2 regions of the Pedobacter sp. G11 genome follow, and region 1 is predicted to be linked to the other one. Evidence: riboswitches for the same ligand, from Rfam matches in the RefSeq annotation. Region 1 holds a riboswitch; the other holds the start of a gene.
The links. Region 1 has a riboswitch for cobalamin ahead of EA772_RS09735 (TonB-dependent receptor). Riboswitches for the same ligand answer to the same signal wherever they lie in the genome.
Positions count from the first base shown of each region.

Region 2: another riboswitch for cobalamin. It lies ahead of metE (5-methyltetrahydropteroyltriglutamate--homocysteine S-methyltransferase); the one in region 1 lies ahead of EA772_RS09735 (TonB-dependent receptor).

Region 1 covers NZ_CP034190.1:2,231,113-2,236,083, forward strand. Annotated here, with positions in the region: gene EA772_RS09715 (DUF1543 domain-containing protein) at 1-512, opposite strand, end outside; gene EA772_RS09720 (hypothetical protein) at 583-1,086, opposite strand; gene EA772_RS09725 (sigma-70 family RNA polymerase sigma factor) at 1,076-1,525, opposite strand; gene xth (exodeoxyribonuclease III) at 1,716-2,501, shown strand; cobalamin riboswitch at 2,611-2,805, shown strand; gene EA772_RS09735 (TonB-dependent receptor) at 2,902-4,935, shown strand; gene EA772_RS09740 (YncE family protein) at 4,942-4,971, shown strand, end outside.
Region 2 covers NZ_CP034190.1:1,345,554-1,350,524, reverse strand. Annotated here, with positions in the region: gene metE (5-methyltetrahydropteroyltriglutamate--homocysteine S-methyltransferase) at 1-1,531, opposite strand, end outside; cobalamin riboswitch at 1,723-1,920, opposite strand; gene EA772_RS05905 (M14 metallopeptidase family protein) at 2,127-4,817, shown strand; gene EA772_RS05900 (DsbA family protein) at 4,916-4,971, shown strand, end outside.

The DNA of each region.
Region 1 (4,971 bases):
TCGATATGATACTTTTCTTTATGCTGCGGACTCAAAATATCTTCCACCCGATAAATATCATCAATGTCAATTCCGTATTTTTCATCAATATGTGAATTGGCGCCTTTTACAGAGTTTGTTTTAAAAAACACTGTTTTTTTTGCATCCTGAATGGCAGCAGCACGATCATCTTTCACACCTAAAACAATATAGTGCTGTTCTTCTAACTTGCCAGACTGGTAACCACCCAGATTAATAAAAAATAATTTGTGTTGAGAAGTGTTATGACCGGGAACTCTTGGCTTAACCTGAATTTGGAAACCATCAACCTCATTTACTTCACGCCAGCCATCAATATGGATGCTATTACCAGCTTCAGGCCAGAAGGCTTTGATATCTGGAACAAGTTCCTTTAAAGAATGAGCAATTCCGAAAAAATAATCGTGTTGCTCTACATTTCTTTTAGGTGCTTTCGAACCTAAAAGTAACATATATAATTTTGGATTTCCGTTTGGTGATAGCTGATCGTTCATATTGCTGAATTATAGATATTATAACCAGCAATTGATCTTATCGTTTTGAAAAATATTATTTAACGCGTTTTTATCTGATGAATCGGATATCTTTAATCTCTAATTTTAAATCTTTAATTTGCTCCTGCGCCTGACGGTTTTCCAGATAAAAATAAATGGCAAAACCCAGAAATATTTTCCCCAACACAAAAACAGCAGCAAAAACCCATCGCCATGCTTTATGAATGCGCATTTGGTTTGATTCAGACTCTACCTCGATGTACCGATCTTGCTTTACTTTTTCCTGTTCAGCTTGTTGATATTTGTGTTCAGGTGAAGTATAACGATCTAAATTTTGCTCACGAAGTTTAATTTCATTTACCTCTTGCTCAATTTTAGACAATATTCCGGGAGGTGGAGGAACAGCCATGCTTTGGGCAAGTATTTCCATGTCCAACTCCAGTTTTGTTAAAGCCTCATCAAATTCAGGATATTGTTTTTTAAGCAGTAACACCTGCTGAACTTCATCATCCGTTGCCACGCCCATTACATAGGTTTCCATTAGGCCGCTATCTATAAATTTTTTAATTTCCACGAGCTTTCCTGATTTTATCTACTGATGATTTTAATTGGGTGCGCAAAATATCTTCTTTTTTGTGAAGTAGGCTTGCCAGCTGAGAGATTGATTTTTTCTGATAATAAACCGCCTGAAAAACAACGCGTTCGTCAGCAGTTAATAAATTTAAATCATCATTAATCTCGTTGGCATCTCGTAACTTCCCACCTTCATGGTCTGCTGAAGAAAACTCAATCAATTTATTTTGTGCATACTGCCTCAGCGCTAACCAGGAGGTTGGGCGGCCATTGCTTTCTATCGCAAATGCAGATATAATTTTAATTAAGTGTTCTTCCGACCTCTTATGATCTTGAACTGTTCCTCGGATAAAACCTAAAAGCATGCCAGCATATTTATCGTATAACTGACGAATATCTTTTACGTTATCTTTGCGGATATTTAAAGCAACTTCAGACATTTATTAACGGGAGTAATTAAATATAATTGCAAGATAAGCGCAAAAACTTAAAATACTTTTATTCAAAAAGAAAAAAGAGTCAACTTTAATTGTTTTAGATGGTTTTATATACAAAATTGGAAAATCTCTAATATCATTTTAATTTGATTATTATTTTGTTCCTTTAATTTAGCGCACCAATATTTTGAAGATGAGAATAGCAACCTACAATGTAAATGGCGTAAACGGACGCTTACCGGTTTTGTTAAAATGGCTCGAAGAAACTCAGCCAGATGTGGTTTGTTTGCAGGAACTGAAAGCTCCTGACGAGAAATTTCCTCACCAAGCCATTTTGGATGCAGGTTACAATGCAATTTGGCATGGTCAAAAAAGCTGGAACGGTGTGGCCATTCTTTCTCGTGGACACGAAATAAAGGAATTAAAAAGAGGCTTACCAGGAGACCCGGAAGATTTGCACAGCCGTTATATTGAGGCCATGGTAAATGGGGTAGTTGTTGGCTGTTTATATTTGCCTAATGGAAACCCTGCGCCAGGTTTAAAACTGGATTACAAACTGGCTTGGTTTGAACGACTAACGCTTCATGCAGCAAAGCTTTTAGAATATAATTTACCTGTTGTTTTGGCTGGAGATTATAATGTAATGCCAACTGAACTCGACGTTTATAAACCGGAACGTTGGGTGGAAGATGCGCTTTTCAGACCTGAAGTACGCAAAGCATTTCATGATCTTGTTGCCCAGGGATGGACAGATGCCATTAGAAAATTGTTTCCTAATGAAGTAATTTATACTTTCTTCGATTATTTTAGAAATGCTTATGGCAGAAATGCAGGTTTAAGAATTGACCATTTTCTGCTTAGTCCTCAACTGGAGAAAAGGCTTTTAAACGCAGGGGTAGATAAGCATGTTCGTGGATGGGAGAAAACAAGTGACCACTGCCCGGTTTGGATTGAAATTACTGACTCTGAAAAAGAATAATTCGAGATTCACTTCAGCACATATGTTTCAGAGATAATTGTTTGAATGATTGCGTTTCGTGAATTTTTCACACAAATTTATATTTTCAGAATTCTTCTCAAATTTTGGCTACCTTTGCCATGCTTTTGGTTTCCGCTTCACACCCGGAATTAAAAGGGAATTTGGTGTAAATCCAAAACTGTCCCGCAGCTGTGAGCTCCATAACGGATTTCTATTCATAAAGCCACTGTTTCACATTCAAGAAATGGGAAGGTAAGAAACCCGGGAGTAAGTCAGAAGACCTGCCTCTAGCAATATTTCATAGCTTTCGGGGATTGAAGCTAGAGATGAGGTACTTTTGGTATTCCGTATTTTCATTTCTTGTAATTCTGTTTGCTGTGGGGATTAAACTCACACCAAAATGTTTAGGTTTTTACCTGCCTCTAATGGCGTAAAATATTATTCTATCAGCTTGTTCATTTTCTGGACAGGTATGCTCATGCCTGAATTATCTGTTGCACAAACAGATTCTTTAAAAGCTAATGTATTGAAAGAAGTAGAAATCAAACAGAAAAGAAGATCTACACAAAATCTTTCGCCCACACCCCTCCAAATATTAAATGGTAAAGAATTAAAAAATCTAAACGCCTTATCTGTGGCTGATGCCATTCGCTATTTTTCAGGTGTTCAACTGAAAGATTATGGTGGTATCGGTGGTTTAAAAACCATTAATGTTCGGAGCATGGGTACCAACCACACTGCGGTATTTTATGATGGCGTACAATTAGGTAACGCACAAAACGGTCAGGTAGATTTGGGTAAATATTCTCTTGATAACATTGAAGAGATTTCGCTTTACAGCGGGCAAAAAAGTGATTTATTAATGCCGGCTAAAGCTTTTGCATCTGCCAGCTCCCTCTATTTAAAAACAATTGTTCCAACATTTGAGGCTGATCAAAACAGGAATTTTCGGTTGGCTTTGAAAACGGGTTCTTTCGGCTTGATTGATCCTTCAGTCACCTATAACCAGCAATTGGGAAGCCGCTTGGCGTTAAATTTAAATGCTGAGCTAATAAACGCAAATGGAAAATATAATTACCGTTACACCAATGGTGTTTATGATACTACGGTAGTTAGGCGCAACGCAGATATTTTTGCTAAGCGTATAGAAGGTGGCCTTTATGGGACAACCTCTGACAGCAGCAAATGGCAAATCAAGTTATACAACTACAACAGCGAGAGGGGAGTACCTGGTGCCATTGTTGCTAATAAATTCGACTTTACCCAACGCCAGTGGGATGATAATTTCTTTGTTCAGTCTTCCTTCGAAACTCAAACAGATCGAAAACTTCAGTTTTTAGTAAATGCCAAATATGCTTATGATTTTACCAGATACCTTGATCCGGATCGGGTTTCAATATTTGGCGCTTTAGATAACCGATATACGCAGCAAGAATTTTATTTGTCGCTTGCAAGTTTGTATCACTTCACTCAATTCTGGGATCTTTCGCTCTCAACAGATTACACCTATCAACAATTGGATGCCAACCTGGAAAACTTTGCCTACCCGAAAAGGCAAACCGGTTTAATTGCACTGGCTACAAAATTTAGCTGGCCAAGATTCAATATCCAGGGAAATGTTTTAGCTACTTTGGTTAACGATCAGGTGAAAAGTAATATACCCGCAGGCGATAAAACTGAATATACACCAACAGTAATGGCTTCCTGGCAACCCTTTGCAAAAAATAATCTCAGGTTGCGGGCATTTTATAAGTCGATTTTCAGGATGCCAACCTTTAACGATCTGTACTATACTTTTATTGGTAACAGCAAGCTGAATCCAGAATATACGAGTCAGTACGACCTCGGCTTTACCTATTCTAAATCTTTTGAAGGTAATAAACTCAATCATATTTCGCTTCAAACAGATGTTTATTATAGCGATGTAAGAGATAAGATTGTTGCCATACCTACCCTAACTTTATTCCGCTGGACCATGTTAAATTTGGGCAAAGTGGAGGTGGAAGGATTAGAAACAAGTTTGCAGAGCCATTGGAATTTTGACGAGCTTAACATCGTTGCAAAGGCCAATTATACCTATGAGCGAGCATTGGATGTTACACCTACAAGTGAGCTTTTTGGACAGCAAATTCCTTACATTCCAGTGAATAGTGCTTCGTTTACGTTGGCATCAGATTATAAGAACTTTGGTTTAAGCTACAGTTACATCTACACCGGCGAACGCTATAGCCAGAAAGCAAATATTCCGGTTAACTATGTCGAACCCTGGTACACTCATGATTTGGCAATTCGGTATTCCTTCAATGCTTCAAAAATAAACTACAGCATTGCTGCTGAAGTGAATAATGTTTTTAACCAGTATTATGATGTAGTACTTAACTACCCAATGCCTGGAAGAAATTTCAGAATTACGCTTATTACAAAATTTAATTAATACAAAATGAAAAATTCTACTACAGTTAAAATGTTA
Region 2 (4,971 bases), 890 kb from region 1:
ATTGCTCACCGAAGTATTCAACCATATCGTTTCGCTCAAATTCACCATGAACCAATACGTCCAGGTCAATGTCTTCCTGCCACTTTACCGCTTTTGCGGTTTCTTCGGCAATTAAGGTATCATATTCCTCTTGTGAGTATGTGCCATTTTTAAATTTTGCCCGCCAGCTTCTCACTTCTGTGGTTTGCGGAAAAGATCCAATGGTCGTGGTTGCAAAGCGTGGCAAATTCAGCGATTGTTGCTTTACTTTTCTCAGATAAAATGGGCTCAACCTTTCTGCATCGCTATCTTTTAAGTTCGCAACACGTTCTTTAACAATGGAGTTATGAATTAATTTTGATGTTTTTCTGTTGCTTAAAGCTTTTTTATTCTCTTCAAGTTTTTGCGTGGTAGATGCAGGGCTTTCGTTCGTAATCAGCTTTTTTAATGTAACCACTTCAGCAACTTTCTGCCTGGCGTAGGCTAGCCATTGTTTAATTTCTGGAGATAAATGTTTATCATCGGTTTCATTTTCGAGATCAACCGGACAATGAATTAGAGAGCAGGAAGGTGCAATCCAAACGCGATCTTCTCCCAGTTTTTGTAGGGCATGGTTAATAAGTGATAGCGAATGGTCGTAATCATTTTTCCAGATATTCCGGCCATCAACTAAACCTAGCGATAGGACAGTTTTTTCATTTAATTTGCTCAAAACTCCCGCCAGTTGTCCCTCAGCACGAACCAAATCGATATGTAGCACATTCATGGGAAGCGATGCCACCAAATCCAAGTTGTTATCTAGCCCTTCAAAATAAGTTGCCAGAACAATTTTTAGCTTTGGAAATGCTTTTTTGATTTCTTTATAGGCATATTCGTAGGCTTTTTGCTCTTTTTCAGACAAACCTAAAGTCAAAAATGGCTCATCAAACTGCACATATTCCACGTCGAGTGAGACTAATCTTGTTAAAATATCCAGGTAAACCGGAAGAAGATTTTTAATCAGATCAATTTTTTCAAAACCTGCTTCTTTTTCTTTGCCTAATAAAAGATATGAAATTGGGCCGATTAGAACAGGTTTGGTGATGATGCCAAGTTGCTTGGCCTCATAAAACTCATCAATTATTTTAGTTGAAAATAACTTAAATGGCTGATCTTTGTAGAATTCCGGAACGATGTAGTGATAATTGGTATCGAACCATTTTGTCATTTCCATGGCTACTACATCCAGGCCATCTTTTTGGTAACCTCTGGCCATTGCGAAGTACAAATCGAGTTCGGAGTTTCCCTTTTTGAGGATAACCTCATTGTATCGCTTCGGAATTGCGCCAAAAGTTAATGAATGGTCTAAAACATGATCGTAAAATGAAAAATCATTAGAAGGAATAATATCAACTCCTGCTTGCTGTTGAAGTTTCCAATTTTCGTGGCGGATGTTTTTTCCTACCTGAAGTACATTTTTGTACCCCGTTTTACCTGCCCAATAGTTTTCGCAGATTTTCTTTAATTCGCGGTGGCTACCAATTCGCGGATAGCCTAGATTTTGCGTTAGCATCTCTTTTAAAGATTAAGTGAATAAATCGTTAAAAGCCCTCAAAGCAATATTTCAAATGTTTTCTCGGCAAAATTAAAAGGAAAAGTCAGGGCACAGAAAATCCAGTCTGAGCAAAAAGCTTAGAGAAATTTAATAAAACGTTAATTTTATTGTACCTATCAGACCTGACCAGTTTCTTTTTACGCGAAAGCACCGTCAATTCGATATTTGGCAGGTCTCCTGACTTACGCCCCGTTTTATCGCCTTCCCATACCCGAAAGTACAGTGGCATGAATGATAAAACAGTTGTTCGATGAACAGCGTTTACAGTTGCGCGACAGCTCGTGATTTGCACACGATTCCCTTTTAATTCCAACATTACATCGGAAACCTCTATCGGTTGATGAAAAATAAAGTTAAGAACTTACATCGAAACAAATGTATCGAATAACAAGGAGGAATTTTAATGGTTGGCAAATTTTATTCTGAATTTATCAACCTGAAGCTGCTAAACATTGCTAATATTTGGCGGCTTAAACACTGTAACAAATTTACATCAGCAATAATATAGATCGTTTTCTAATTATATTTGAATATCCAACAAACACCCTAAATTATGATTAAAAGACACTTTAGAAAGCTATCCTTAGCTTTTCTAATCGTAAGTAGCAGCGCCATTGCACAGGAAGTGCCAACGCCTAAATCTCATTTTGGTTTTGCAATCGGCGATGATTATCAATTGGCAACTTACACCCAAACGGAAGCTTATTTTAAAAAGCTTGCTGAAACTTCAAAACGTGTTAAGTTAGTAGACATAGGAAAAACTGAAGAGGGAAGAAGTCAATATATGCTGGTTGTTTCCTCTCCTGAAAATATTCAGAAGTTAACCCGGTATAAAGAAATTTCTCAGCAGTTGGCTCATGCAGAAATTACGCTTGAGCAGGCAAAGGCACTAGCCCAAGAGGGGAAAGCAGTGGTTTGGATAGATGGAGGCTTGCATGCGAATGAGACCGTTGGTGCACACCAATTGATTCAAACAGCTTATGAATTTGCATCTAAAACAGATCCGGAAACCATGAAAATACTGGATAATGTGATCATTTTGTTTACCCATGCCAATCCAGATGGACAAGAGTTGGTAAGCAACTGGTACATGAGGGAAAAAGATCCAAAAAAACGAGTGCTTTCTGGCTGGCCAAGGCTGTATGAAAAATACGCCGGACACGATAATAACCGTGATTTTTTCATGCTCAATTTAAAAGAGACTCAAAATATGGGGCGCCAGCTTTTTGTAGAATGGATTCCGCAGATTATGTACAACCATCACCAGGCTGGTCCAGCAGGGACGGTTGTGGCGGGGCCACCTTATCGCGATCCTTTTAACTATGTTTTTGATGCGACACTTTTAACCAGTTTAGATGCTGTAGGAGCAGCGATGCATACCCGGCTCAATGTGGAAAGCAAGCCTGGTTATACACAACGTGGAGGGTCGGTGTTTTCTACCTGGTATAATGGTGGTTTGAGAACGACAACTTATTTCCACAATATGATCGGTTTGTTAACTGAAATTGTGGGCAGTCCTACGCCATCAGAAATTCCGCTGGTGCCATCGCGATTGTTGCCAAATAGTGATTCACCGAACCCGGTTACCCCGAGAAAATGGTATTTTAAAAACTCTATTGATTATTCTGTTTCATTGAATTATGCGGTGTTAAATTACGCCCAACGCCATGCTGATGAGTTGCTTTTTAACATCTATCAAATGGGTAAAAATTCGATTGATAGAGGTAAAAAAGATACCTGGTCATTCTCACCAAAGAAAATAGAAGCCATTAACGCTGCGGCTAAAAAAGGCGGTTCTGGTTCAGCAGATGCTGGTGATTCGGAATTTGGATTAAGAAGAGCAATGAGCGTAAAGTATTTCGATACGGTAATGAATGCGCCTGAAAACAGAGATCCGCGGGGTTATATTTTGTCTGCTGATCAGGCAGATTTTAATTCGGCGATTAAATTTCTAAATGCGTTAATTAGAACTGGTATTGTCGTGCAAAAGGCAACGGCTCCATTTACCGTTGAAGGCAAAAATTATCCTGCAGGGAGTTATGTTGTTAAAACCGATCAGGCTTTCCGTCCACATGTTTTGGATATGTTTGAACCGCAAGATCACCCCAATGATTTTAAATACGAAGGTGGTGCACCTATTCCCCCTTACGATGCTGCAGGATGGACCCTAGCCTATTTAATGGATGTGAAGTTCGACCGGATTCAGAACGATTTCAATGGACCGTTTGAGCGCAATCCGTACGGAAAATTACTGGTTCTGGAAAATAAAGTAGCGGGATCGAGCTTCGTTTTAAGTGCAGCTCAGAATGACTCTTACACAGCGGTTAACGACTTATTAAAAAACAAAGTAGAAGTTTTCCGTTCAAATGAGAATGGCGATTTTTATGTATCATCTGCTGGAAAATCAATACTGGAGAAAGCCAATGTAAAATTAAAATCTGCTTCAGCACCAAAAGATAAAATGAAGATTACGGCTGCCAGAATAGCCTTATGGGATAACTACGGTGGTTCAATGGCTTCTGGTTGGATGCGTTTCATTATGGAGCAGTACCATTATAACGCAACAGTGATTTACCCTCAGGATATTGACGCTGGAAATTTGAAATCGAAATACGATGTAATCATTTTTGTTGGCGGAGCAATTCCTTCTGTTCAGGCTGGTGGTTTTGGTTCGAGAAACTTTGGTCCGAAGGCGGAGGAAATCCCCGAGGAATTTAGAAATCGTTTAGGCAGAATTACTGCAGAAAAATCTATCCCTGAGTTGAAAAAGTTTTTAGAAGCCGGCGGAAATGTGGTGACTATTGGAAGTAGTACCAGTTTAGCCTATCATTTAAATCTTCCTGTTCGCAATGCAGTTGTTGAGATTGTGAATGGCGAAGAAAAAAGGCTTCCGGCAGAGAAATATTATGTTCCGGGAAGTGTATTAAACGTTGCTGTTGACACGAAGCAACCAGCCGTATGGGGAATGGAAAAAGAGGCAGATGTTTATTTTGACAACAGTCCGGTATTTAGGTTAACCGGCGATGCAATCTCCGCAAGGAAAATTAAACCTCTAATGTGGTTTGCATCTGGAAAACCTTTACGCAGCGGCTGGGCATGGGGACAGATGTATCTGCAAGATGGTGTAACCGCTTTTGAAGCTCAGGTAGGTAAGGGAAAATTACTGGCTTTCGGTCCGGAGATTGCTTTCAGGGCGCAAACACATGGTACATTTAAATTGATTTTCAATCAGTTATATAAATAAATTTAGAAAAACTAACTCTGGGGCGCTATCCATTTAGATAGCGCCCTTTTTACTTTATGCTTACCAAGCTTTATGGTTAAAGTACCTACTTTTATGTTATGAAAGTAGAAATCTGGTCGGATGTCATGTGTCCGTTTTGCTATATCGGTAAGCG